Regions from separate parts of the Allobosea sp. OAE752 genome, predicted to be linked through region 1. Evidence: predicted binding sites of a transcription regulator. Region 1 holds the regulator's gene; each other region holds the start of a gene.

Region 1 (7,703 bases):
GCATCTGCCTCGATCTCGTGCGCGAGGGCGCCGGCGTGAAGCCGATCTTCGGCGTCTGCCTGGGCCTGCAGGCGATGGGACAGGCTTTCGGCGGCGATGTCGTGCGGGCAGCCCTACCCATGCACGGCAAGGTCTCAGCGATCAAGCACCGGTCGCGCGGCCTGTTCCGTGGCATCAACGGCCCGCTGCAGGCGACGCGCTATCACTCGCTGGTCGTCGACCGGGCAACCTGCCCCGCGGTCTTCGACATCGAGGCGGAGACCGATGACGGGCTGATCATGGCGCTGTCGCATCGCGAATTGCCGATCCACGGCGTCCAGTTCCATCCGGAGAGCATCGCCTCCGAGCATGGCGCCACGATCCTGCGGAACTTCCTCGATCTCGCCCAGCGATGGCGCAGCGAGCACGAAGCTGCCGCCCTGTCCCCATCCGCCTGATTTCCGCAGAGTTTCCATGGACGATTTCAAACCCTTCATCGCCAAGGTCGCCACCGGTGCGAGCCTCTCGCGAGAGGAGGCGCGCGACGCCTTCGACACGATTCTTTCAGGCGAAGTGACGAACGCGCAATCCGCCGCCTTCCTGATGGCGCTGCGCGTGCGCGGCGAGACGATCGACGAGATCGCCGGCGCCGTCGGCGCCATGCGCGGCAAGATGATGCCGGTGAAGGCCCCGGCCGATGCCATCGACATCGTCGGCACCGGCGGCGATTCGTCGGGCTCCTACAATGTCTCGACGCTGGCCTCGATCATCACCGCCGCTTGCGGCGTGCCTGTCGCCAAGCACGGCAACCGCGCGGCGTCGTCACGTTCGGGCGCGGCGGACGTGCTGACCGCGCTCGGCGTCAAGGTCGGGCTCGACCCGGCCGGCACGGAACGCTGCATCCGCGAGGCCGGCGTCGGCTTCATGTTCGCGCCGACGCATCACGCCTCGATGCGCCATGTCGCGCCGGTGCGCACCGAGCTCGGCACGCGCACGATCTTCAACCTGCTCGGCCCGCTCTCCAACCCGGCCGGCGTCAAGCGCCAGCTCGTCGGGGCCTTCTCCGAGACCTGGCTGGAACCGATGGTCAAGGTGCTGGCCACGCTCGGCTCGACCCGCGTCTGGGCCGTGCACGGCTCGGATGGGCTCGACGAGATCACCACCACCGGTCCGACCCGCGTCGTTTCGCTGGAGAACGGCAAGATCGAGAGCTTCTCTATCAGCCCGGCCGATATCGGTCTCGCCCTCGCCAAGCCCGAGGATCTGCGCGGCGGCACGCCCGAGCAGAACGCCGCAGCCCTCAATGCCGTGCTTGGCGGCGAGAAGACCGCCTTCCGCGACATCGCGGCCTTCAATGCGGCGGCGGGACTGCTCATCGCCGGCAAGGCGGGGGATCTGAAGGACGGCTTCGCCCAGGCCACGGCCGCGCTCGATTCCGGCAAGGCCAAGGCGACGCTCGCGAAGCTCATCGCCGTCTCGAACGGCTGAGGAGGCTGGCCATGACCGACATCCTCGCGAAGATCGAAGCCTATAAGCGCCAGGAGATCGCCGCCGCCAAGGCTGCGATCCCACAAGCGGAGATCGAGCGCCGCGCGCGCGGCGCCGGCATGCCGCGTGGCTTTGCCGACGCTCTCGCCGCCAAGGTTGCAGCCGGGACGCCGGCGCTCATCGCCGAGATCAAGAAGGCGAGCCCGTCCAAGGGGCTGATCCGCGCCGATTTCGATCCGCCGGCGCTGGCACGCGCCTATGCGGCGGGCGGCGCGGCCTGCATCTCGGTGCTGACCGACGCGCCCTCCTTCCAGGGCCAGCCGGAATTCCTGACGCAAGCGCGCGAGGCCTGCGGCCTGCCGGGGCTGCGCAAGGATTTTCTCTACGACCCCTATCAGGTCTTCGAGGCCCGCGCCTGGGGCGCCGATTGCATCCTGATCATCATGGCCGGCGTCGACGACGCCACCGCCCGGGTGCTCAACGACACGGCGCGCGAGCTCGGCATGGATGCCCTCGTCGAGATCCATGACGATGCCGAGCTCGACCGGGCGCTCAAGCTCGAAAGCCGGCTGCTCGGCATCAACAACCGCGACCTGCGCAGCTTCAACGTCGATCTCGCCGTGACCGAGCGGCTGGCGCCGCGCGTGCCGTCCGACCGCATCGTCATCAGCGAGAGCGGCATCTTCACCCACGCCGACATCCGGCGTCTCGGCAAGGTCGGCGTCGAAACCTTCCTCGTCGGCGAAAGCCTGATGCGGCAGGCCGATGTCGCGGCCGCGACTGCGCTGCTGCTCACCGGCAAGGCGCGCGAGAACGCGGCGTGAGCCGGCTCAGCCATCTCGACGCGCAAGGCGCCGCGCATATGGTCGATGTCGGCGACAAGGCCGAGACCGGGCGCATCGCCATCGCCGAAGGCTGCGTCGTGATGGCGCCTGAAACCATCGCGATCGTGCGCGACGGCAACGCCAAGAAAGGCGATGTGCTCGGCACAGCCCGGCTCGCCGGCATCATGGCGGCCAAGCGCACCCATGAACTGATCCCGCTCTGCCACCCGCTGCTGCTGAGCAAGATCGCTGTCGATCTCGAACTGGACGAGGCCCTGCCCGGCGTGCGCGTCCGCGCCGAGGTCAAGATGAAGGGCCAGACCGGCGTCGAGATGGAGGCGCTGACCGCCGTCTCCGTCGCCTGCCTGACCGTCTACGACATGGTCAAGGCCGTCGACCGGGCGATGCGGATCGAAGGCATCCGCCTGCTGCACAAATCCGGCGGACAATCCGGCGATTACGACGCCAAGGCGCTCTGACATGGCTCTCACCCCGGTTCCCGTCGCGCTCAAGGCCCTGCTCGACAGCGTTCCGGGGCCGACGGGCAGCGAGATGCAGCCCCTGGCGCGCTGCGCCTGGCGCGTGCTCGCGGCCGATGTGAAGGCGCTGCGCACCCAGCCGCCTTTCGCCAACTCCGCCATGGACGGCTATGCCGTCCGCGCCGCCGACATGGAAGCCGGCAAGCAACTCCGCGTCATCGGCGAATCCGCGGCGGGGCGGCGTTTCGATGGCGACGTCCGTCCGGGCGAGGCTGTGCGGATCTTCACCGGCGCGCCGATGCCGGAGGGCGCCGACAGCGTCCTCATGCAGGAGAATGCCGATGGCGTCGGCAGCGAAACCATCACGGTGCGCGTGCCGGCCCATAAGGGCCAGTTCGTCAGGGTGGCCGGGCTCGATTTCCGTGACGGCGACGTGCCGCTGACGGCCGGGCGCATGCTCGACAGCGCCGCGCTCGGGCTCGCCGCCGCGATGGGGCATCCGCAATTGCCGGTACGCTGCAAGCCGCGCGTCGCCATCCTCGCCACCGGCGACGAATTGGTGGCGCCGGGCGAGCCGACCGGGCCGGACCAGATCGTCGCCTCGAACTCCTTCTCGCTGATGGCGCTGGTGGAAAAGGCCGGCGGCGAGGCGCTCGACCTCGGTATCGCCCGCGACGATCACGACGACCTCGCGGCGCGGATCGCCGCCGCCCGTGCCGCGGAGGCCGACGTGCTGATCACCCTCGGCGGCGCCTCGGTCGGCGAGCACGACCTCGTGCAGGAGGCGCTGAAGCGGGCCGGCATGAGCCTCGGCTTCTGGAAGATCGCGATGCGACCGGGCAAGCCGATGATGACCGGCCGGCTTGGCCGCATGGTGGTGCTCGGGCTGCCCGGCAATCCGGTCTCGTCGATCGTCTGCGGCCATCTCTTCCTGCTGCCGCTGATCGAGGCGCTGCTGGGTATGGACGACCCCGATCGCGACCGCAGTATTCTGGCGATTCTCGGAAAAGATATGCCGGCTAATGATGAGCGCGAGGACTATCTTCGCTCCGATCTTGCCCTGACGCCGGCCGGTTGGGTGGCGACGCCCTTCGACAGGCAGGATTCCTCGATGCTGGGCACCCTGGCGCGCGCCAAGGCCCTGACGATCCGACCGGCGCATGCAGAGCCGGCTCACAAAGGCGATATCTGCCGCATTCTGCCGCTGCGGTAGCAGTCGCTTGCGGAACACAAGGCGAACAGTTATAGTGTTCTGGCTTTGTTTCGAATCTGTATCGCGGGGGCACCGGCGGGGATCATGCTGACACGCAAGCAACACGAACTCCTGCGCTTCATCCAGGAACGCTTGCGCGAAAGCGGCGTGCCCCCCTCCTTCGACGAGATGAAGGATGCGCTCGACCTGCGCTCCAAATCGGGCATCCACCGGCTGATCATGGCGCTTGAGGAGCGCGGCTTCATCCGCCGCCTGCCCAATCGGGCGCGGGCCCTCGAAGTCATCAAGATGCCGGACGGGCTCGCTGGCCCGCAGCCGCGCCGCTTCAACCCAGCCGTCGTGCAGGGCGGCCTCGGCTCGCAGCCCTCTCTCGCCAAGCCGCGCCCTGCCCCGGCCGATGACGATGCACGCTCCCCGGTCGCGATTCCCGTGATGGGCCGCATCGCCGCCGGCACGCCGATCTCGGCGATCCAGAGCCGCAGCCATACGGTTTCGCTGCCGCCCGACATGCTGGGTTCGGGCGAGCATTATGCGCTGGAGGTACGCGGCGATTCGATGGTCGAGGCCGGCATCCTCGACGGCGACACCGTCATCATCCGCAAGCAGGACACGGCAAACACCGGCGACATCATCGTCGCGCTGATCGACGAGGAAGAGGCGACGCTGAAGCGTCTGCGCCGGCGTGGCTCCTCGATCGCGCTCGAAGCGGCCAATCCGGCCTATGAGACACGCGTCCTGGGCCCCGACCGCGTCAAGATCCAGGGCCGGCTGGTCAACCTGCTGCGCCGCTACTGAGCGAACTCGGTCTCGTCCGACGCGACCTCCGGAGCAGCAGAGGCCCGTGTCGCAGCGGGGGCCGGCGCGCTGGGCCGAGCTGCGGATTCGGAAGGCTTGCGGCGGCTCCAGGGCCGGTCTGCGACGGCGTTTTCCGAGGAATGGCTGCGCCAGCCGAAGGCGGCGCGGTAGAGCGAGGTCGCGCCGTCCCGCGACAGCGCCATCCGATCGACGAGCCTGGCTTCGCAAGGCGCGCTCCAGGGAATGTTGGTGACGACGAGATCGGCGCGGCGGCAATCCTCGATGATGGCGATCCGATCCCGGGCATAGGAGATGCTGCGCCCGTCGGCGGTTCGGACGATGCAGGCATTGGCGTCGCAGGCGATACCGGCACGCAGGGTCGCGTCGTCCGGCGCGCGGCTGTCGCCATCGGAAGCGAGCCATTGCTGCAGGACGAAGCGGCTCGGCCGGCCGGCGATGGCGAGGCGGCCGTCGCTGCCGCGCACGGCGATGCCGGAGCCGTCACGCTCGATCAGGATCTCGGGCCGCTCCGGCCTCGCGGCGAAGGCGACGCCGAGGATGAGCGGCAGCGCCGCCAGCCAGCGCAGCCCCGTGGTCCAGAGCGTGATCCAGAGCAGCGAGGCGGCAAAGGAGAGCAGCACGGCCGGGCCGAAGGCCACCACCGTCATGGTCGAATGGTCGATGGTGGCGACCCAATGCGCGACTTTCAGCACGATGTCGGAAGCGAGCCCCATCAGCGCCCAGGCCGGCCAGTCCAGACCGAAGGGGTAGGCCAGCACGCCGAACACCGCCGCCGGCATCACGAAGAGCGAGACGAAGGGCAGCGCCATCGCATTGCCGAGCAGGCCGAAGGGATTGAAAGTCTGGAAATGATAGGCGCCGAAGGGCGCCGTCGCGGCCGTGGCGAGGAGCGTCGTCACCACGATGCCGAGCGAGGCCGTCCAGAGCGTGCCCAAGGGCCAGGGCAAGGCCGTCGGCGGCTTAGACCGGTCGCGCTTCTCCCAGCGCTCGGCGAAAGCGACCAGCGCCGCGACCGCACCGAAGGACATCTGGAAGCTCGGTCCGAGCAGGGCCTCGGGCTCGCGCAGCAGCACGATGATCGCGGCGAGCGCGAGATTGCGCATGCTGAGCGCCGCCCGGTCGACGAGGATCGCGCCGAGCATGACCAGCGTCATGATGAGCGAACGTTCCGTCGCGACGTCGCTGCCGGAGAAGATGCAATAGGCGGTGGCGCCGATCATCGCCGCGATCGCCGCGATCTTCTTCACCGGCCAGCCGAGCGCCAGCGTCTGCGACAGCGCCAGCAGAGCCCGCACGAGCCAGAAGATCGTCCCGGCTGCAAGCACCATGTGCAGGCCGGAGATCGAGACGATATGATAGATACCGGCGGCGCGCAGATCGTTGTTCGACGCCTCGGTGATGAGGCCGCGCTTGCCGGTGACGAGCGCGGCCGCGACCGCCCCGCCTTGCCCGCCGCCGACGCTGGCGATGCGCTGCGTCAGGACGTTGCGCGCCTTGTCGATCTCCACGTCGAGCGCGAGGCGCCATGGCAGGGGATGCGGCGCCGGGACGAGTGCGATCTTGCCGGCGATGCTGCCGACGGCGCCGATTCCGCGGAAGAAGGCGTCGCGCCCGAAATCATAGCCTCCGGCGCGGGCCGGCCCCGGTGGTGGCAGGAGCCGCGCGGTGCCGGCGATATGGTCGCCGGGCGCGACCGTGCCGCTGCGAATGTTGACGCGCACGCGCTTCGGCCGGCTCTCGGGCGGCACGCCGGCGATGTCCGTCACCACCAGGACGAGGCGGGCGCCGGCATCGCGCGCCTCGACGCTCTCGACGAAGCCGGTGATCTTGCCGATGCGCGGCCGCTCCAGCATCGGCGCGGCGATATCGGCCGTGCGCCAGACGCCTGCCGCGAAGCCGGCGAAGGCCGCGGCGAAGGCGATGCAGACTGCGGCAGCGGCGGGTCGCAGACGCAGTGCGACAGCGAGGCCGCCGGACAGGACGAAGCCCGCGAGCGGCGCCCAGAGTGCGGGTTCCCGATCGGCGGCGAAATAGAGCAGGATGCCGAAGCCCATCGCCACGGGCAGCCAGAGGAACGGGCGGCGGCGCTCGGCCTCCTGCGCCAGCGACGCAGCCAGCCAGTCCCGCAGCGCCTGGAGGCGCTCGGCCAGCGGCAGGCTTCCCAGTGCGACAGGCGGCAGGCGCGCCGGCAGGATGCCGGCGACGGCCCTCAGCGCGCTCCGGCGCTCCGGCGATGCAGGTTGCCGCGCCATCCCCCTTCCCAGCCCCTGCCTTACGGTTGCGCATTGAACGCTTAACCGCCCGGCGAAGCCATGTTACAGGGCGCGCGCCGGTTGTCATGCACGCTTTGGCGTGAAGGCCGGCGCCACATCCTCAAGTCTTGCCCCGGGCGGTTTCATCGCCCGGTCGGAGCTGCCTTCCATGAGCAACGCCGTCGTCACGCGCTTTGCGCCGTCCCCCACCGGATTCCTGCATATCGGCGGCGCCCGCACCGCGCTGTTCAACTGGCTCTATGCCCGCCGGCATGGCGGCAAGATGCTGCTGCGAATCGAGGATACCGACCGGGAACGCTCGACCGACGCCGCCATCGCCGCGATCCTCGACGGGCTGGAATGGCTCGGCCTCGATTGGGACGGACAGACGGTCTACCAGTTCCAGCGCGCGGCACGGCACCGCGAGGTGGCCGAGCAGATGCTCGCCGCCGGCAAGGCCTATTATTGCTATGCCAGCCAGGCCGAGCTCGAGGAGATGCGCGAGAAGGCGCGCGCCGAAGGCAAGCCGCTGCGCTATGACGGGCGCTGGCGTGACCGCGATCCGGCGACCGCCCCGGAAGGCGTGAAGCCGGTGATCCGGCTCAAGGCGCCGCAGACCGGCGAGACGGTGGTGAACGATGAGGTGCAGGGC
Region 2 (7,703 bases), 310 kb from region 1:
AGCGCGCCATGCTGAGAGAGTTCTTCGCCTATTATCGCCCGCACCGGACGCTGTTCCTGGTCGATTTCGGCTGCGCCGTGCTGTCCGGCCTGCTCGAGCTCGGCTTCCCGATGGCGATGAAGGCCTTCGTCGATCTCCTGCTGCCGCGCGGCGACTGGCCGCTGATCCTGCTCGCGGGCGTCCTGCTGCTCGCGATCTATGGGCTCAACACCGGGCTGATGGCGATCGTGACCTATTGGGGCCACCGGCTCGGCATCAATATCGAGACGGAGATGCGCCGGCGCGCCTTCGACCATCTGCAGAAGCTCTCCTTCCGTTTCTACGACGACCAGAAGACCGGCCATCTCGTCGCCCGCGTCACCAAGGATCTGGAGGAGATCGGCGAGGTCGCCCATCACGGGCCGGAGGATCTGTTCATCGCGGTGATGACCTTCGTCGGCGCCTTCCTGCTGATGCTCTCGGTCCATGTCCATCTGGCGCTGATCACGGCGCTGATCGTGCCGCTCGCCGGCTTCATCGTCGCCCGCTATGGCGGCCGCATGACCACCAACTGGCAGGCGCAATATGGCCGCGTCGGCGCCTTCAACGCCCGGCTGGAGGAGAATATCGGCGGCATGCGCGTGGTCCAGGCCTTCGCCAACGAGGCCCATGAGCGCGCGCTCTTCGCCGGCGACAACCAGCGCTATCGCTCGACCAAGCTCGAAGCCTATCGCATCATGGCGGCGAGCCAGGCGCTGAACTATCTCGGCATGCGCCTGGTCCAGCTCGCGGTCATGCTGGCCGGCACCTGGTATGTCGTGCAGGGCAGCCTCAGCATCGGCGGCTTCGTCGGCTTCCTCTTGCTGGTCGGCGTCTTCTACCGCCCGCTCGACAAGATCGCGGCGGTGATCGAGACCTATCCGAAGGGCATAGCCGGCTTCCGCCGCTACCAGGAACTGCTCGCGACCGAGCCCGATATCGCCGATGCGCCCGATGCGGTCGAGGCGCCGCCGCTCAAGGGGACCATCCGTTTCGAGGGCGTGCGCTTCGGCTATGCCAAGGACAGGCCGATCCTGTCCCATATCGACCTCGCGATCCGGGCCGGCGAGACGGTTGCCTTCGTCGGCCCTTCGGGAGCGGGCAAGACGACATTGCTCTCGCTGCTGCCGCGCTTCTACGAGGTCGATGCCGGCCGCATCACCGTCGATCGTCTCGACCTCCGCGAGCTGACGCTCGCCTCGCTGCGCCGCCAGATCGGCATCGTCCAGCAGGATGTCTTCCTCTTCGCCGGCACCATCCGCGAGAACATCGCCTATGGCCGGCTCGGCGCCTCGGAAGCGGAGATCGTCGAGGCCGCCCGCCGGGCGCGGCTCGACCGAATGATCGCCGATCTTCCGGCGGGGCTGGACACTGTGATCGGCGAGCGCGGCGTCAAGCTCTCCGGCGGCCAGAAGCAGCGCCTCGCCATCGCCCGCATCTTCCTTAAGAACCCGCCGATCCTGATCCTCGACGAAGCTACCTCCGCTCTCGACACCGAGACCGAGAAGGCGATCCAGCAATCGCTGACCGAGCTGGCGCAGGGGCGCACGACGCTGGTCATCGCCCACCGCCTCGCCACCATCCGTCATGCCGACCGCATCGTGGTGGTGACGCCGGCCGGCATCGCCGAGCAGGGCCGCCACGAGGATCTCATCCGCGCCGGCGGGCCTTACCAGGCGCTGCACGAGGCGCAGACGCTGACCTGGCAGGCGGCGGGTACGGCGGCGGAGTAGCTGGCCAAAGAACCGGATGGTTATCCCGGACAAGCCGCGAAGCGGCGCCGATCCGGGATCCATGCCGGAGCGCTTCCGAGTGAGGTTCTGGCATGGATCCCGGATCTGCGCTTCGCTCGTCCGGGATGACAGCGGATATGGGACGAAGCCGAAAACTTTTCTGTGCCACCCGCTGTCAGCGGTCCACTACCGAAACGGGAGACTCGACTCGCCTTCCACCGCGCGACGTTCTATAAAAGAACAAAGAGTGAACAATTGCTTTGTCGCCCATGCAGAACGCCATCTCGCCAGCCTTGTCCGATCTGCGCCGCAGCCTCGCCGAGGCGGCCTTGCGATCGGGGCCGGCTGCGGCGGGCAAGGTGAGCCTCGGCGCCACGGAGATCGATGCGGCCCTGTCCGGCGGGCTCGAACGGGCAGCGCTGCATGAAGTCTACGCCGCCGGCACCGCCGATCTCGCTGCCGCCACGGGCTTTGCGCTCGGGCTGGCTCTGCGGGCGGCGCAAGGGGAGGCGGGAGACGACGCTGCGCGGCCGATCCTCTGGGTGCGGCAGGATTTCGTTGATGCCGAGACCGGCCGTTTGCATGCGCCGGGGCTGAACGAACTCGGCCTCGATCCCGCCCGGCTTCTGCTGGTGCGGGCACGCGACGCCCTGGGCGTGTTGCGGGCCGGCGCCGAGGGAGCGCGCTGTCCGGCGCTCGGCGCCGTGCTGATCGAGCCCTGGGGCGAGCCGCGCGCCTTCGACCTGACCGCGAGCCGGCGGCTTGCGCTCGCGGCCGAGGGTTCCGGCGTGGCGACCCTGCTCCTGCGCGTCGCGGCGGCGGAAGCGCCGAGCGCGGCGCGGACGCGCTGGCAGGTCGTGCCGCTGGCCTCGCGGGCGCTGGAGGCGAATGCGCCGGGCGCCCCGGCCTTCGCCTTGAGGTTGCTGCGCCATCGCGGCGGCGTGCGCGGCGATGCGGCAGAGCGTGAGTGGCGTGTGGAGTGGAACCGTGACCGATGCGCTTTCGAGAACCGAACCGTCTTTGACCGATCCGACAGGCTCATCCCCCGCAGGAACGATGTCCCGCCGCTATCTCGCCCTCTGGTTTCCCTATCTGGCGACGGACAGGCTGCGGCGGCTGGGCCGGATTCCGGCCTTCGGCGCGCCGGCTGAGAAGCCCCATGTCCTCGTCGAGATGCAGGGCAACGCCTTGCGCCTCGCCGATTGCGACCGGCGCGCCGTCCGCCTCGGCCTGACGCGGGCCATGACGCTGGCCGATGCCCGCGCCCGCATTCCCGATCTCGTCGCGCTGGAAGCCGAACCGCAGGCGGATCGGGCCTTCCTCGATGAGGTCGCCACCTTCTGCGACCGCTTCACCCCGCTGGTTGCGCGCGACGAGCCGCACGGCCTCACGCTCGACGTCACCGGCTGCGCCCATCTCTTCGGCGGCGAGGCGGGGATGCTCGATCTCGTGTGGCAGGTGATGGATCGATCGGGCTTGAGCCTGCAAGCCGCCATCGCCGGCACGCCCGAGGCCGCACGCGCCTGTTCCCGCTTCGGACCGCGCGGCATCATCCCACCGGGACGGGACGAAGCGGTGCTGCGCCTGCTGCCGGTCGCCGCGCTGGAGGCGGAGCCCGAGACCGTGATCGCTCTTTCCCGAGCCGGGCTGAAGACCCTGGCCGATGTCGCCGCGCGCCCCTCGGAAACCCTCTCCGCCCGCTTCGGCGAGGCGCTGGCGGTGAAGCTCCGGCGCATCCTCGGCCATGAGGATCGCCGCATCACCCCCTTGCGTCCACCGCCGGACTGCGTGGTCGAGCGTCATTTCCCCGAACCCTTCGCCGATACGGCGAGCCTCGAGGCAGTGGTCGTCCGGCTGATCGGGGAGGCGGCGCGGGTGCTGGAGGCGCGCGGTGAAGGCGGGCGCGCCTTCGAGCTCGGCTTCTTCCGCAGCGACGGCACGGTTCGCCGCCTCGTCATCGAGACCGGCCGGCCCTCGCGCGACGCCAAGGCTTTGTTGCGGCTCTATCGCGAGCGCATCGAGACCCTGGCCGACCCGCTCGATCCCGGCTTCGGTTTCGATGCCATCAAACTCGCCGTGCCGGTCTGCGAGCCGCTCAACACGCAGCAGCACAGCCTCGACGGCCGCGCGGTGGAGGAGGAGGCGGTGGCCGATCTCGTCGACCGGCTCGTCACCCGCTTCGGTCGCGACCGGGTGCTGCGCTTCGCGGCGCAGGACACCCATCACCCCGTCCGCGCGGCAAAGGCGCTCTCGGCCGCTGCGCCCATGCCGGAAGCGGCCTGGCCCGCACCCGAGCCGCAGGAGCCCCCGGCCCGCCCGCTCCAGCTCTTCGAGCCGCCCCAACCCGTCGAGGCGATCGCGGAAGTGCCGGATGGACCGCCGATCCGTTTCCGCTGGCGGCGCCTCATCCACGACGTCGCTCGCGCCGAAGGCCCGGAGCGGATCGCGCCCGAATGGTGGCGCGACGGTTCGGACGAACCGATGCGCGATTATTACCGCGTCGAGGATGCGCAAGGGCGTCGCTTCTGGCTTTACCGCACCGGATTCTACGAGGCCGAGAGCGCGCCGCCGCGCTGGTTCCTGCACGGGCTCTTCGCATGAATCAGTCTGTCAGCCCTTTCGCCGAACCTGTTGCGGCGACAAATTTTTCCTTCCTGCGCGGTGCCTCGCCGGGGCCGAACATGGTGCTGACGGCGCTGCTGCTCGGATATGCCGGCATCGGCATCGCCGACCGCAACACGGTGGCGGGCGTCGTGCGCGCCTGGGCGGCGTTGAGGCAGTTGCGCGAGGATGGCTTGCCGGCGCCCGAGAAAATCCGCGAAGGCGGCAGCCCCGGCGAATATGTCTGGATCGAGAACCCGGATTTCTCAGACCTGCCCATCAAGCCCGAGGAGATGAAGGCGCTGGCGGAGCGCTTCAAGCTCGCGACCGGCACCCGTCTCGTCTTCGCCGACGGCACGCCCGACATCGTCATCTACCCGGCCAATCGCGAAGGCTGGGGCCGGCTCTGCCGTTTGCTCAGCCACGGCAATCGCAAGGACGGCGTGAAGAAGGGCGAATGCCACCTCGTCCTCGACGATCTCCTGAACGATGCCCGCGACCTGCTGCTGATCCTGATGCCGGGCCGCAGGCTCGATGGGCTCCCTGAAGTGCTCGCCCGGCTCGACGAGGCCGCGCCCGGCGCGGTCTGGCTTGCTGCCAGCATGCACCGGCGCGGCGACGATCGCCGCCGCCTCGCGCGGCTCAAGGCCATCGCTGCCGCGACCCGCACCCCGCTGATCGCGAGCAATGACGCGCTCTACGATTCCATCGCGCAGCGCGATCTGCAGGACGTGCTCACCTGCATCCGCGAGGGCGTCACCATCGAGCGGGCCGGGCGGTTGCTCGAATCCAATGCCGAGCGCCATCTCAAGCTGCCGCAGGAAATGGCCCGTCTTTTCAGGGATGCGCCCGAGGCTATCGCCGAGACGCAAACCCTGTTCTCCCGCATCGAATTCGATCTCGGCCAGCTCAAATACGAATACCCCGACGAGCCGATCCCGCCCGGCTGGAAGGATCAGGACTGGCTGGTGGAACTGGTCCGCCGCTGCTGCCTGATCCGCTATCCCGACGGCGTTTCGGACAAGGTTCAGGGCCTGCTGGCGAAGGAACTCGCCCTCATCGAGAAGCTCGAATATGCCCGCTATTTCCTGACGATTCGCCAGATCGTCGAGTTCGCCGACAGCAAAGGCATTCTCTGCCAAGGTCGCGGCTCGGCCGCCAATTCCGCCGTCTGTTATGTGCTCGGCATCACCGCTGTCGACCCGGACGAGAACGACGTGCTGTTCGAGCGCTTCATCTCCACCGAGCGTCGCGAACCGCCCGACATCGACGTCGATTTCGAGCACGAGCGGCGCGAGGAGGTGATCCAGTGGATTTATGAGAAATACGGCCGCCACCGCGCCGGCATCGCCGCGACCGTGATCCATTACCGGCCGCGCAGCGCCATTCGCGAGGCCGGCAAGGTGCTGGGCCTGACCGAGGACGTCACCGCCCGCATCGCCGATACGAACTGGGGGAGCTGGGGCAGCGAGATCGGCGATGCCCGCGTCCGTCAGGCCGGGCTCGATCCGACCAATCCGACGATCCGCCGAGCCGTAGACTTCGCCACCCGGCTCTTGGGCTATCCGCGCCATCTCTCGCAGCATGTCGGCGGCTTCGTGCTGTCGCGCGGGCGCCTCGACGAGACCGTGCCGATCGGCAATGCCGCGATGGCGGACCGCACCTTCATCGAATGGGACCGCGACGACATCGACGCGTTGCAATTGATGAAGGTCGATGTGCTGGCGCTGGGCATGCTGACCTGCATCCGCAAGACCTTCGATCTGATCGCAGCCAATGGCGGAAAATCCTATCAGCTCGCCGATTTCACCGACGGCGACAAAGCAACCTACGACATGCTCTGCGAGGGCAAGTCGCTGGGCGTCTTCCAGGTCGAAAGCCGCGCGCAGATGAACATGCTGCCGCGGCTCAAGCCGCGGAAATTCTACGATCTCGTCATCCAGGTCGCGATCGTCCGGCCCGGCCCGATCCAGGGCAATATGGTGCATCCCTATCTGAAACGGCGGGCGAAGATCGAGGAGGTGACCTATCCGGCTCCCTCGCCGGAACATGGAGACAAAAATGAACTCTATGAGGTTCTGAAAAAGACCGAAGGCGTTCCGCTCTTTCAGGAACAGGCGATGCGGCTCGCCATGGTTGCCGCGAAATTCTCCGACATCGAAGCCAACGGCCTGCGCAAGGCGATGGCCACCTTCCGCAATGCCGGCACCATCGGCAATTACGAGACGATGATGGTCGAGCGCATGGTCGCGCGTGGTTATGAGCGCGATTTCGCCCAGCGCTGTTTCGAGCAGATCAAGGGCTTCGGCAGCTACGGTTTTCCGGAGAGCCATGCCGCCTCCTTCGCCAAGCTGGTCTACATCTCCTCCTTCCTGAAGAAGCACTACCCGGCGGCTTTCGCTGCCGCGCTGCTGAATTCCCAGCCGATGGGCTTCTATGCGCCGGCCCAGATCGTGCGGGAGGCGGAGGAGAACGGCGGCGTCGAACCACGGCCGGCCGATGTCAATTCCAGCTTTTTGGACAACAGCTTGGAAGCCGTTTCGGAATCGAGCTCTTACCATGGCTGGCTGGGTCAGGAGAGCAAAAGGGACCCCTTCGCCCTGCGTCTGGGCTTCCGTCAGATCGACGGCTTCAAGGATGAATGGGGCAAGGCCATTGCGGAGGCGCGGGAAGCGGGCGGCCCCTACCGCGACGTCGAGGAACTGATGCGCCGGGCCGGCCTTCCCGCCCGCGCCATGCGCCTGCTCGCCGATGCCGATGCCTTTCGCTCGCTCGGCCTCGACCGGCGCGAGGCGCTCTGGGCCGTGCGTCGCCTGCCGGATGATGCGGCGCTGCCGCTCTTCCAGGCCGCGCAAGCCCGCGAACTGGGACAGGAGCGGGCGATGGCGCTGCCGAGCATGCCGCTTGCCGAGCATATCGTCGCCGACTACCAGACCGTCCGGCTCTCGCTGAAGGGCCATCCGATGCAGTTGTTGCGCCCGCGCTTCCAACGCGAGGGCATCCTGAGCTGCGCGCAGACCGAGGGGAAGCCGGACGCCGCCTTCGCCTGCACGGCCGGCATCGTGCTGGTGCGCCAGCGCCCCGGCAACGGCAAGGCCATCTTCGTCACGCTGGAGGACGAGACCGGCATCACCAATGTCGTGATCTGGGCGCGGTTGTTCGAGCGCTTCCGCCGCGAGGTGATGGGCGCGCGATTGATGCTGGTCGAGGGCCGGGTGCAGAAGAGCGTCGAGGGCGTCACCCATCTCATGGCCCAGCGCATCGCCGACCGCTCGGCCGATCTCCTGTCGCTCTCGGACACGCATCGCGCCGAGGTTCCGATGCCGATCGACGAATTGAAGAATCCGCCGC
Region 3 (7,703 bases), on a different contig from region 1:
CAGCGCCTGCAGGGTGAGGATGCCCTTCCACCACAGCACCGCGCCGCTGATGAAGGTCGAGATCCCGAAAAAGGTCTGCAGGTTGGCACGCGTCTTGTGGCGGTCATTGCGCTGCGCGCCGAGCCAGAACACGGCGAGCGGCATCCCGCCGATCGAGGCCATGCCGTTGCACAAGCCGGAGAGCGCGCCGACGCCGAGCGAGAGCGAGACGGTCGGCCGCCCGTGATAGCGCCAGCCCGAGGCCATCAGCCCGACGGCCGCCAGCACCAGCAGCGCCAGCACCCAGCGCATCGTTTCGCGATCGAGCCAGGTGAGCAGCCAGACGCCGGCCGGCAAGGCGAGCGTCGCGGTCACGAGCAGCGGCACGATCTCCCGCCATTCGGCTTGTCTCGCGCTCCGGGCAGCGACCGGCAGGGCCACGGGCAGGTCGATGAACCAGATCAGCCCCAGCGCCGCGACCGGCCCCAACACCACCGAGGCGAGCGGCATGAACACCATCGCGAAGCCGAAGCCGGTGAAGCCGCGTACCAGCCCCCCGAGCAATGTAGCGGCGAGGAGAACGGCGACGCCGCCGCCGGCGAGAGCCGGAAAGAACAGGTTTTGCAGGCCGGACATCACGGGAGAAATGCGAGGAGGGAAACGAACTGCACCATGTCCTTGCCCGGCCGGAAAAGGAAATCGTCCTTTCTGATGCGTCCGATGAGGAGAATTCATCCATGCCGGCGCATCGCATGGGACAAATCCGAAACACCCGCTAGTTTGAGGCACCATGGCACCTCCGATTCGCATCCTCGGCATCGATCCCGGCCTCCGGAAGACCGGCTGGGGGATCGTCATATCGGAGGGCAGCAAGCTCTCCTTCGTCGCCTGCGGCTGTATCGAGAGCGATGGCGCGCTGCCGCTCGGCGACCGGCTGCGGCAGCTTCACGAAGGCATCGGCAAGGTGATCGCCGCCCACAAGCCGCATGAGGCGGCGGTGGAGGAGACCTTCGTCAACCGCGACCCGCAATCGGCGCTGAAGCTCGGACAGGCCCGCGGCATCGCGCTGGTGGTGCCATCGCTGGCAGGGCTGAGCGTGGCGGAATATGCCGCCAATCTCGTCAAGAAGACCGTGGTCGGCGTCGGCCATGCCGACAAGAAGCAAGTCCAGGCGATGATCCGCGTGCTGCTGCCCAAGGCCGAGACCAGCTCCGCCGACGCCGCGGATGCGCTGGCCGTCGCGATCTGCCATGCCCAGCATCGCGGCATGAGGGCCCTGGTCGCGCAGATGCGCGCGGCGGGCTGAATGACGGCCGGGGAATCCACACGATGATCGGCAAGCTCAAGGGCCTGATCGACTCCTATGGCGAGGATCACGTCATCATCGACGTGCAGGGCGTCGGCTATGTCGTGCAATGCTCCTCGCGCACGCTCCAGCGGCTGCCCAAGCCCGGCGAGGCGGCCGTGCTCTCGATCGAGACCCATGTCCGCGAAGATGCGATCCGCCTCTACGGCTTCATGTCCGATGTCGAGCGCGACTGGTTCCGGCTGATGCAGGTGGTGCAGGGGGTCGGCGCCAAGGTCGCGCTCGCCATCCTCTCGACGCTCGACCCCGGCGGCCTCGCCACCGCCATCGCCACCAATGACAAGGCGGCCATCGCCCGCGCACCGGGCGTCGGCCCCAAGCTGGCGCAGCGCCTCTGCGCCGAGCTGAAGGACAAGGCGCCGGCCTTCGGCCATGTCGATCCGAGTCTCGCCCAGCTCTCCGGCGCGCTCGAGGACAGGAAGCTGCCCCAGCCCGTGGCCGATGCCGTCTCGGCGCTGGCCAATCTCGGCTACCCGCAGGCCCAGGCCATCGCCGCAATCGCCGCGGCGGCGAAGGAGGCCGGGGACGGCGCCGGCACCGCCCAGCTCATCAAGCTCGGCCTGAAGGAGCTGGCGAAGTGAGCCCGGCCGGCGAGCCGGACGATCTCGAACTGCGCGTCGTCACCGACAAGGGCGAACTGCTCAAGATCATGATGGTGGCCTGGGGCTCGCACCGCATGATGATCGACCTCCACGTCTATGACGTGGCCGAGATCGACGCGCTCGGCCTCTACGAACCGAATGGGCGCACGGCGGCACTCGCGAGCTGGACGATCCGGGGCGAGACGGCCTATCTCTGCGCCCTGCATTCGCTGAGACCCGGCGAAGGCGTCGCCATCCAGATGCTCGATGCGGTGATCGCGGCCGCGAGAGCGGCGGGGGCGAAACGGCTCAAGGCCATGCTGACCAACGACAACATGCCGGGCCTCGTCTTCTATCAGCGGCGCGGCTTTCGGCTGTCCGGGCTTTATCTCGACGCGATCGACGCCTATCGCTCCGTCGTGCCGACCATCATCAAGACGGGATACAAGGACATTCCGATCCACGACGCCATCGAGCTGGAGATCGCACTGTGAGCGAACCCAAGCGCTCCGGGCTGATGACGGCCGAACGCCGCGAGGACGACAGCGAGACCTCGCTGCGCCCGCTTTCGCTGTCCGATTTCACCGGCCAGGCAGCGGCGCGCGCCAATCTCCAGGTCTTCATCAATGCAGCCAGGACCCGTGGCGACGCGCTCGACCATGTCCTCTTCGTCGGCCCGCCCGGTCTCGGCAAGACGACGCTGGCGCAGATCGTGGCGCGCGAGCTCGGCGTCAATTTCCGCTCGACCTCCGGCCCCGTCATCGCCAAGGCCGGCGATCTCGCGGCCCAGCTCACCAATCTCGAAGAGCGCGACGTGCTCTTCATCGACGAGATCCACCGCCTCAACCCGGCGGTCGAGGAAATCCTCTATCCGGCGATGGAGGACTATCAGCTCGATCTGATCATCGGCGAAGGCCCGGCCGCGCGTTCGGTCAAGATCGACCTGCCCAAATTCACCCTCGTCGGCGCCACCACCCGCGCCGGCCTGCTGACCACGCCGCTGCGCGACCGCTTCGGCATCCCGATCCGCCTGCAGTTCTACACGGTCGAGGAATTGCAGGGCATCGTCTCGCGCGGCGCCCGCGTGCTCGGCGTGCCGATGTCCGACGATGGCGCCAACGAGATCGCCAAGCGCTCCCGCGGCACGCCGCGCATCGCCGGGCGCCTGCTCCGCCGCGTGCGCGATTTCGCCATCGTCGACGGCGACCCGATCGTCACCCGCAAGGTCGCCGACAAGGCGCTCTCCCTGCTCGACGTCGACGCGATCGGCCTCGACCAGATGGACCGGCGCTATCTCACCACCGTCGCGATCAATTTCGGCGGCGGCCCGGTCGGGATCGAGACCATCGCCGCCTCGCTCTCCGAGCCGCGCGACGCGATCGAGGAGATCATCGAGCCCTTCCTGCTCCAGCAGGGCTTCATCCAGCGCACGCCGCGCGGGCGCCTGCTGACGCCGCACGCCTTCCGCCATCTCGGCATGCCCGAACCCTCGCGCGAGACGGCGCAGTTCGGCTTGTTTGGAAACGACGAGGACGAGGCGTGAGGCAGATCCTTCGGAATGTCGCGCTGGCGCTCGCCCTGACCGGCCTGTTCGCCGTCCTGGCGGTTTCGGCTCGCGCCGGTGACGACGTGCCGCGCGGGCCGGTGGAAGAAGGCTACGCCATCACGATCAAGATGCTCGCCGCCAAGGGCAAGGCCCGGCCGCCGGCCTGGCGCCCGCCACATCGCGACCGGCTGATGAGCAAGAGCCTCGCCGCGCTCTTCGCCCGCGACGACCTTTATCAGGACGAGAGCGGCGATATGGGCCAGATCGGCGCCGACCCCTTCCTCAACGGCCAGGACGGCGAGATCAAGAAGCTGAACTTCGACACGATCCCGGTCGCGGCCGGAAAGGCCACGGTGCTGGCCAATTTCCGCAGCTTCGGCAAGCCCGTGACCGTCCAATTCCAGATGATCAGGGAGGACGGCGGCTGGCGCATCGACGACATCGTCAACCGCTTCGAAGGCAAGGACTATTCGATCCGCGAGCAGCTCTCGCAGCCCTATGACTGCGGCTCCTTCATGAACAAGCCCTGCAAGCGCTGAGCGTCTGCAGGGCTCGATGACGACGGATCCCGAATCTGCGCTGCTACGCAGCTTGTCCGGGATGACGCCACGTCTCCGTCGGAAATCGGCACCCCGCTACGGCTGACGCGCGATCTTGGAGCGCATCATCGCCGGGCGGGCGCCGGCATCGTTCAGCGCGCCGGACTTGACCGCCTTGGGGTTTTCGACCGGCCGCATGCCCTTGCCGGCCGTGCGGCTGGCGGGACGTTGCGCCGCGCTCTGGCGTTGTTTCAGTGCCAGCGCCTTGCGGGCGAGGCTGCGCTGGCTCGGAGCCTTTTCCTTCTCGGCCCGGCGCGTACGCTCGGCTCCGACGCGCTTCAGCGCCGCGGTCAGCGCGTCGGCCTTGGCCTTGGTGCCGCTGTTGTCGCTCGCCGGCTTCGCGCCTTTGGGCTCGGCCTTGCCGCGCATCTCGCGCTTCTGCCGGCGGGCACCGTCGCGCGCCTTGTCGCGGCGCTCGCGCAGCTTGGCGGCGAGATCGCGCAATTCATCGTCCGGAAGAGCACCGATCGCACCGCGCTGGGTGCGTGCGACGAGATCGAGCTCGGTCTTGTCGAGCAGCCGCGCGGTCGCCTTGCTGGATTGCGCCATCACTTGTCCTCCCATGGGTCACGCAACGGGTAACGCCGCTTCGGCTGAGCAGTTCCAGCCTTTCCGAAGCCGTATCGATTGGTCTATGGCAGCGGCAACCGTTCGATACCCCTCCGGAGCACCATGAGCAGGGTCCATCGCCTCGACATCCGCGTCTACTATGAGGACACCGACTTCTCCGGCGTGGTCTATCACGCCTCCTATCTGCGCTTCATGGAGCGTGGCCGCACCGAGCTCATCCGCGCGCTCGGCATCGAGCAGCGCGAGCTCTTCGACGGCGAGACGGCGCTGGGCTTCGCCGTCCGCAAGATGACGATCGACTTCCTGCGCCCCGCCGTGATGGACGACCTGCTGACGGTCGAGACGCACTGCACCGCCGCGCGCGGCGCCACCATGGATCTCGAGCAGCGCGTGCTGCGCGGCGAGGAGGTGCTGATCGCGGCGCAGGTCATGGTCGCCTGCATCGGCGGCGGCCGGGCACGGCGCATTCCCGACGGCTTGCGCAAACGGCTGATGCTCGACGACTGACGCTGCCGCGCATGACCATCGACGTAAGGCCCACCCGCATGTTAGCGCTCTTAACATGAGCTGGAAGCGCGACAGACCCGAAACGCCCCGCGGCTATCACCATGGCAACCTCAAGGAGGAGCTGGTGCGGGCCGCGCTGGGGCTGATCGGAGAGAAGGGACCGAACGGCTTCACCTTCGCCGAGGCCGCGCGCATGGCCGGCGTCAGCCCGGCCGCGCCCTATCGGCATTTCCGTGACCGCGACGAGTTGCTGGCCGATGTGGCCGCGCGCGGCTTCCAGGCCTTCGAGGCGTCGCTGTCGCGTGCCTGGGACCAGGGGCGTCCCGACCCCGAATCTGCCTTCCACCGGCTCGGCCGTGCCTATCTGGCTTTCGCCCATGACGAGCCGGCCTATTATTCCGCCATGTTCGAGGCCGGCGTGTCGCTCGATGCAAGCCCGGAATTGCGGGCCGCTGCCGACCGCGCCTTCGCCAATCTGCGGCAGGCGGCCGAGGCCTTGATCGCCCGGCTGCCGCAGAACAAGCGCCCGCCCGCGCTGATGATGGCGCTGCACATCTGGGCGATGTCGCATGGCATCGCCGCCCTGTTCGGCCGCGCCGATGGCGGCCGGCGGCCGCTGCCCATGTCGGCCGCGGAACTGCTCGAGGCGGGCATGCTGATTTACCTCCAGGGCCTGGGAATCGGCCCGGAAACCGCGCCCCCACCCGCCGTCTGACGATTTTTCGCCGGCCATTCTTGACAAGCCGGACCCTCGCGAGCATCTATGTGAATGTGATTTACATTCACGTCGATGAGCGGAGGAGAAAGATGCCGATCGTCACGAAGCTTGACGAATACGGAAGAGGAGCCTGGATCGCCTTCGCGGTGCTCGGCTTCATCGTGTGGTGGCCGCTGGGTCTGGCGACCCTGGCCTTTCTGTTTGGGAGTGGACGCATGGGTTGCGGATATGCCGGAGACCGTTACGAACATCGGATGAGCCGCCTGCAGGGCAAGATGGACCGGATGCGCGAGCGCATGGCGGGCCGTGAGGGCCGCGGTTTCGGCGGCGGCTTCGGCGGCTGGGGCCGCGAGCCCTCGAGCGGCAACCGTGCCTTCGACGAGTATAAGGCCGAGACGCTGCGCCGGCTCGAGGACGAGCAGCGCGAGTTCCACGATTTCCTGGGCCGCCTGCGCATGGCCCGCGACAAGGCCGAGTTCGATCAGTTCATGAACGACCGCCGCAACAACCCGCCGGCCAATCCCCCGGCCCAGCCCGACGCGGCCTGAGGCCCGGCACGACCACCATCGGAACGCGAAACGAGCCCGCCCTGATCAACCAGGGCGGGCTTTCTGCTGCCTTGTCCCTCGCGGGCCGTCAGCCTGCATCGTCCGTATACCGGACATTAACCTTGCCGGGGGCTTAACTCGAACCGGAGCATGCGTTTCGTGGGAAACCCCGGTTCGGCCCATCTTTCGCCGGATTCGCGCGCGAAAGACAGGGTACGGCATTTCCCCGGATCGTGAAAAGGGCGGCGGCGTGGGTCTTCCGCGACGCGAACGGCGGGGTTTGGATCAGGACCGTGAGCCTCTAGGCCAAGCTTCTGGTCGCACCGCCTGGGTTGGAAGGATGACAGGATGAACCCCGCCGACGTCGCGCAGGCCGCGCCGCAGATCGACATGTCGTTCTGGACGCTGTTCTGGCACGCTCATATCGTCGTCAAGCTCGTCATGATGGGCCTGCTCGGCGCCTCGATCTGGTGCTGGTCGATCATCATCGACAAGACGCTGCTCTACCGGCGCACCCGCAAGGATATGGACGCCTTCGAGGAGGTGTTCTGGTCTGGCCGCTCGCTCGAGGAGCTCTATCGCGACCTCGCCAGCAAGCCCGTCGCCGACATGGCGGCCGTCTTCGTCGCGGCGATGCGGGAGTGGAAGCGCTCCTTCGAGAATGGCGGGCGCTCGGTCGCCAGCCTCCCCCAGCGCATCGACAAGGTGCTCGACGTCACCATCCAGCGCGAAACGGAGCGGCTGGAATCGGGACTGCTCGTGCTTTCGACCATCGCCTCGGCCGCGCCCTTCATCGGCCTGTTCGGCACGGTCTGGGGCATCATGACCTCCTTCACCGCCATCGCCGTCTCCAAGAACTCCTCGCTCGCCGTGGTGGCGCCCGGCATCGCGGAGGCGCTCTTCGCCACCGCCATCGGCCTCTTCGCCGCCATTCCCGCGCTGATGGCCTACAACAAGTTGCAATCCGAGGTCGCCAAGGCGCAAGGGCGCCTCGAAGCCTTCGCCGACGAGTTCTCCGCGATCCTGTCGCGGCAGATCGACGAGCGCATGGCGGCGTGAGGGGCTGAACGATGGGAATGTCCGCAGCCGGAGCGCAACAGGGCGGGGGCCGTCGGGGCCGCCGCTCGCGCCGCCACCGCGCCATCGCCGAGATCAACATGACGCCGTTCATCGACGTCATGCTGGTGTTGCTCATCATCTTCATGGTCGCGGCGCCGCTGATCGCCACCGGCGTGCCGCTCGACCTGCCGCAGACCGGGGCGAAGCCGATCAATGTCGACCAGAAGCCG

What was found. The regulator LexA, encoded in region 1, represses DNA repair genes until DNA is damaged. The targets are predictions, from matches to a motif close to TGTTCNNNNTGTGTTCNG.
Region 2: a site for LexA is predicted at 1,988-2,005, ahead of GGC47_RS16530 (ImuA family protein). Genes of this name have one in related genera too.
Region 3: a site for LexA is predicted at 733-750, ahead of ruvC (crossover junction endodeoxyribonuclease RuvC). Genes of this name have one in related genera too.

Annotation. Positions count from the first base shown of each region.
Region 1 covers NZ_JBNPXO010000005.1:177,502-185,204, forward strand. Annotated here, with positions in the region: gene GGC47_RS14920 (anthranilate synthase component II) at 1-437, shown strand, start outside; gene trpD (anthranilate phosphoribosyltransferase) at 454-1,467, shown strand; gene trpC (indole-3-glycerol phosphate synthase TrpC) at 1,479-2,291, shown strand; gene moaC (cyclic pyranopterin monophosphate synthase MoaC) at 2,288-2,770, shown strand; gene GGC47_RS14940 (molybdopterin molybdotransferase MoeA) at 2,772-3,983, shown strand; gene lexA (transcriptional repressor LexA) at 4,068-4,778, shown strand; gene GGC47_RS14950 (ComEC/Rec2 family competence protein) at 4,772-7,051, opposite strand; gene gltX (glutamate--tRNA ligase) at 7,221-7,703, shown strand, end outside.
Region 2 covers NZ_JBNPXO010000005.1:485,918-493,620, reverse strand. Annotated here, with positions in the region: gene GGC47_RS16535 (ABC transporter ATP-binding protein) at 9-1,751, shown strand; gene GGC47_RS16530 (ImuA family protein) at 2,021-2,902, shown strand; gene GGC47_RS16525 (Y-family DNA polymerase) at 2,808-4,352, shown strand; gene GGC47_RS16520 (error-prone DNA polymerase) at 4,349-7,703, shown strand, end outside.
Region 3 covers NZ_JBNPXO010000003.1:60,162-67,864, forward strand. Annotated here, with positions in the region: gene GGC47_RS09420 (TSUP family transporter) at 1-615, opposite strand, end outside; gene ruvC (crossover junction endodeoxyribonuclease RuvC) at 770-1,285, shown strand; gene ruvA (Holliday junction branch migration protein RuvA) at 1,309-1,926, shown strand; gene GGC47_RS09435 (hypothetical protein) at 1,923-2,420, shown strand; gene ruvB (Holliday junction branch migration DNA helicase RuvB) at 2,444-3,469, shown strand; gene GGC47_RS09445 (DUF3828 domain-containing protein) at 3,466-4,011, shown strand; gene GGC47_RS09450 (hypothetical protein) at 4,108-4,620, opposite strand; gene ybgC (tol-pal system-associated acyl-CoA thioesterase) at 4,744-5,148, shown strand; gene GGC47_RS09460 (TetR/AcrR family transcriptional regulator) at 5,204-5,863, shown strand; gene GGC47_RS09465 (DUF2852 domain-containing protein) at 5,956-6,414, shown strand; gene tolQ (protein TolQ) at 6,763-7,473, shown strand; gene GGC47_RS09475 (ExbD/TolR family protein) at 7,485-7,703, shown strand, end outside.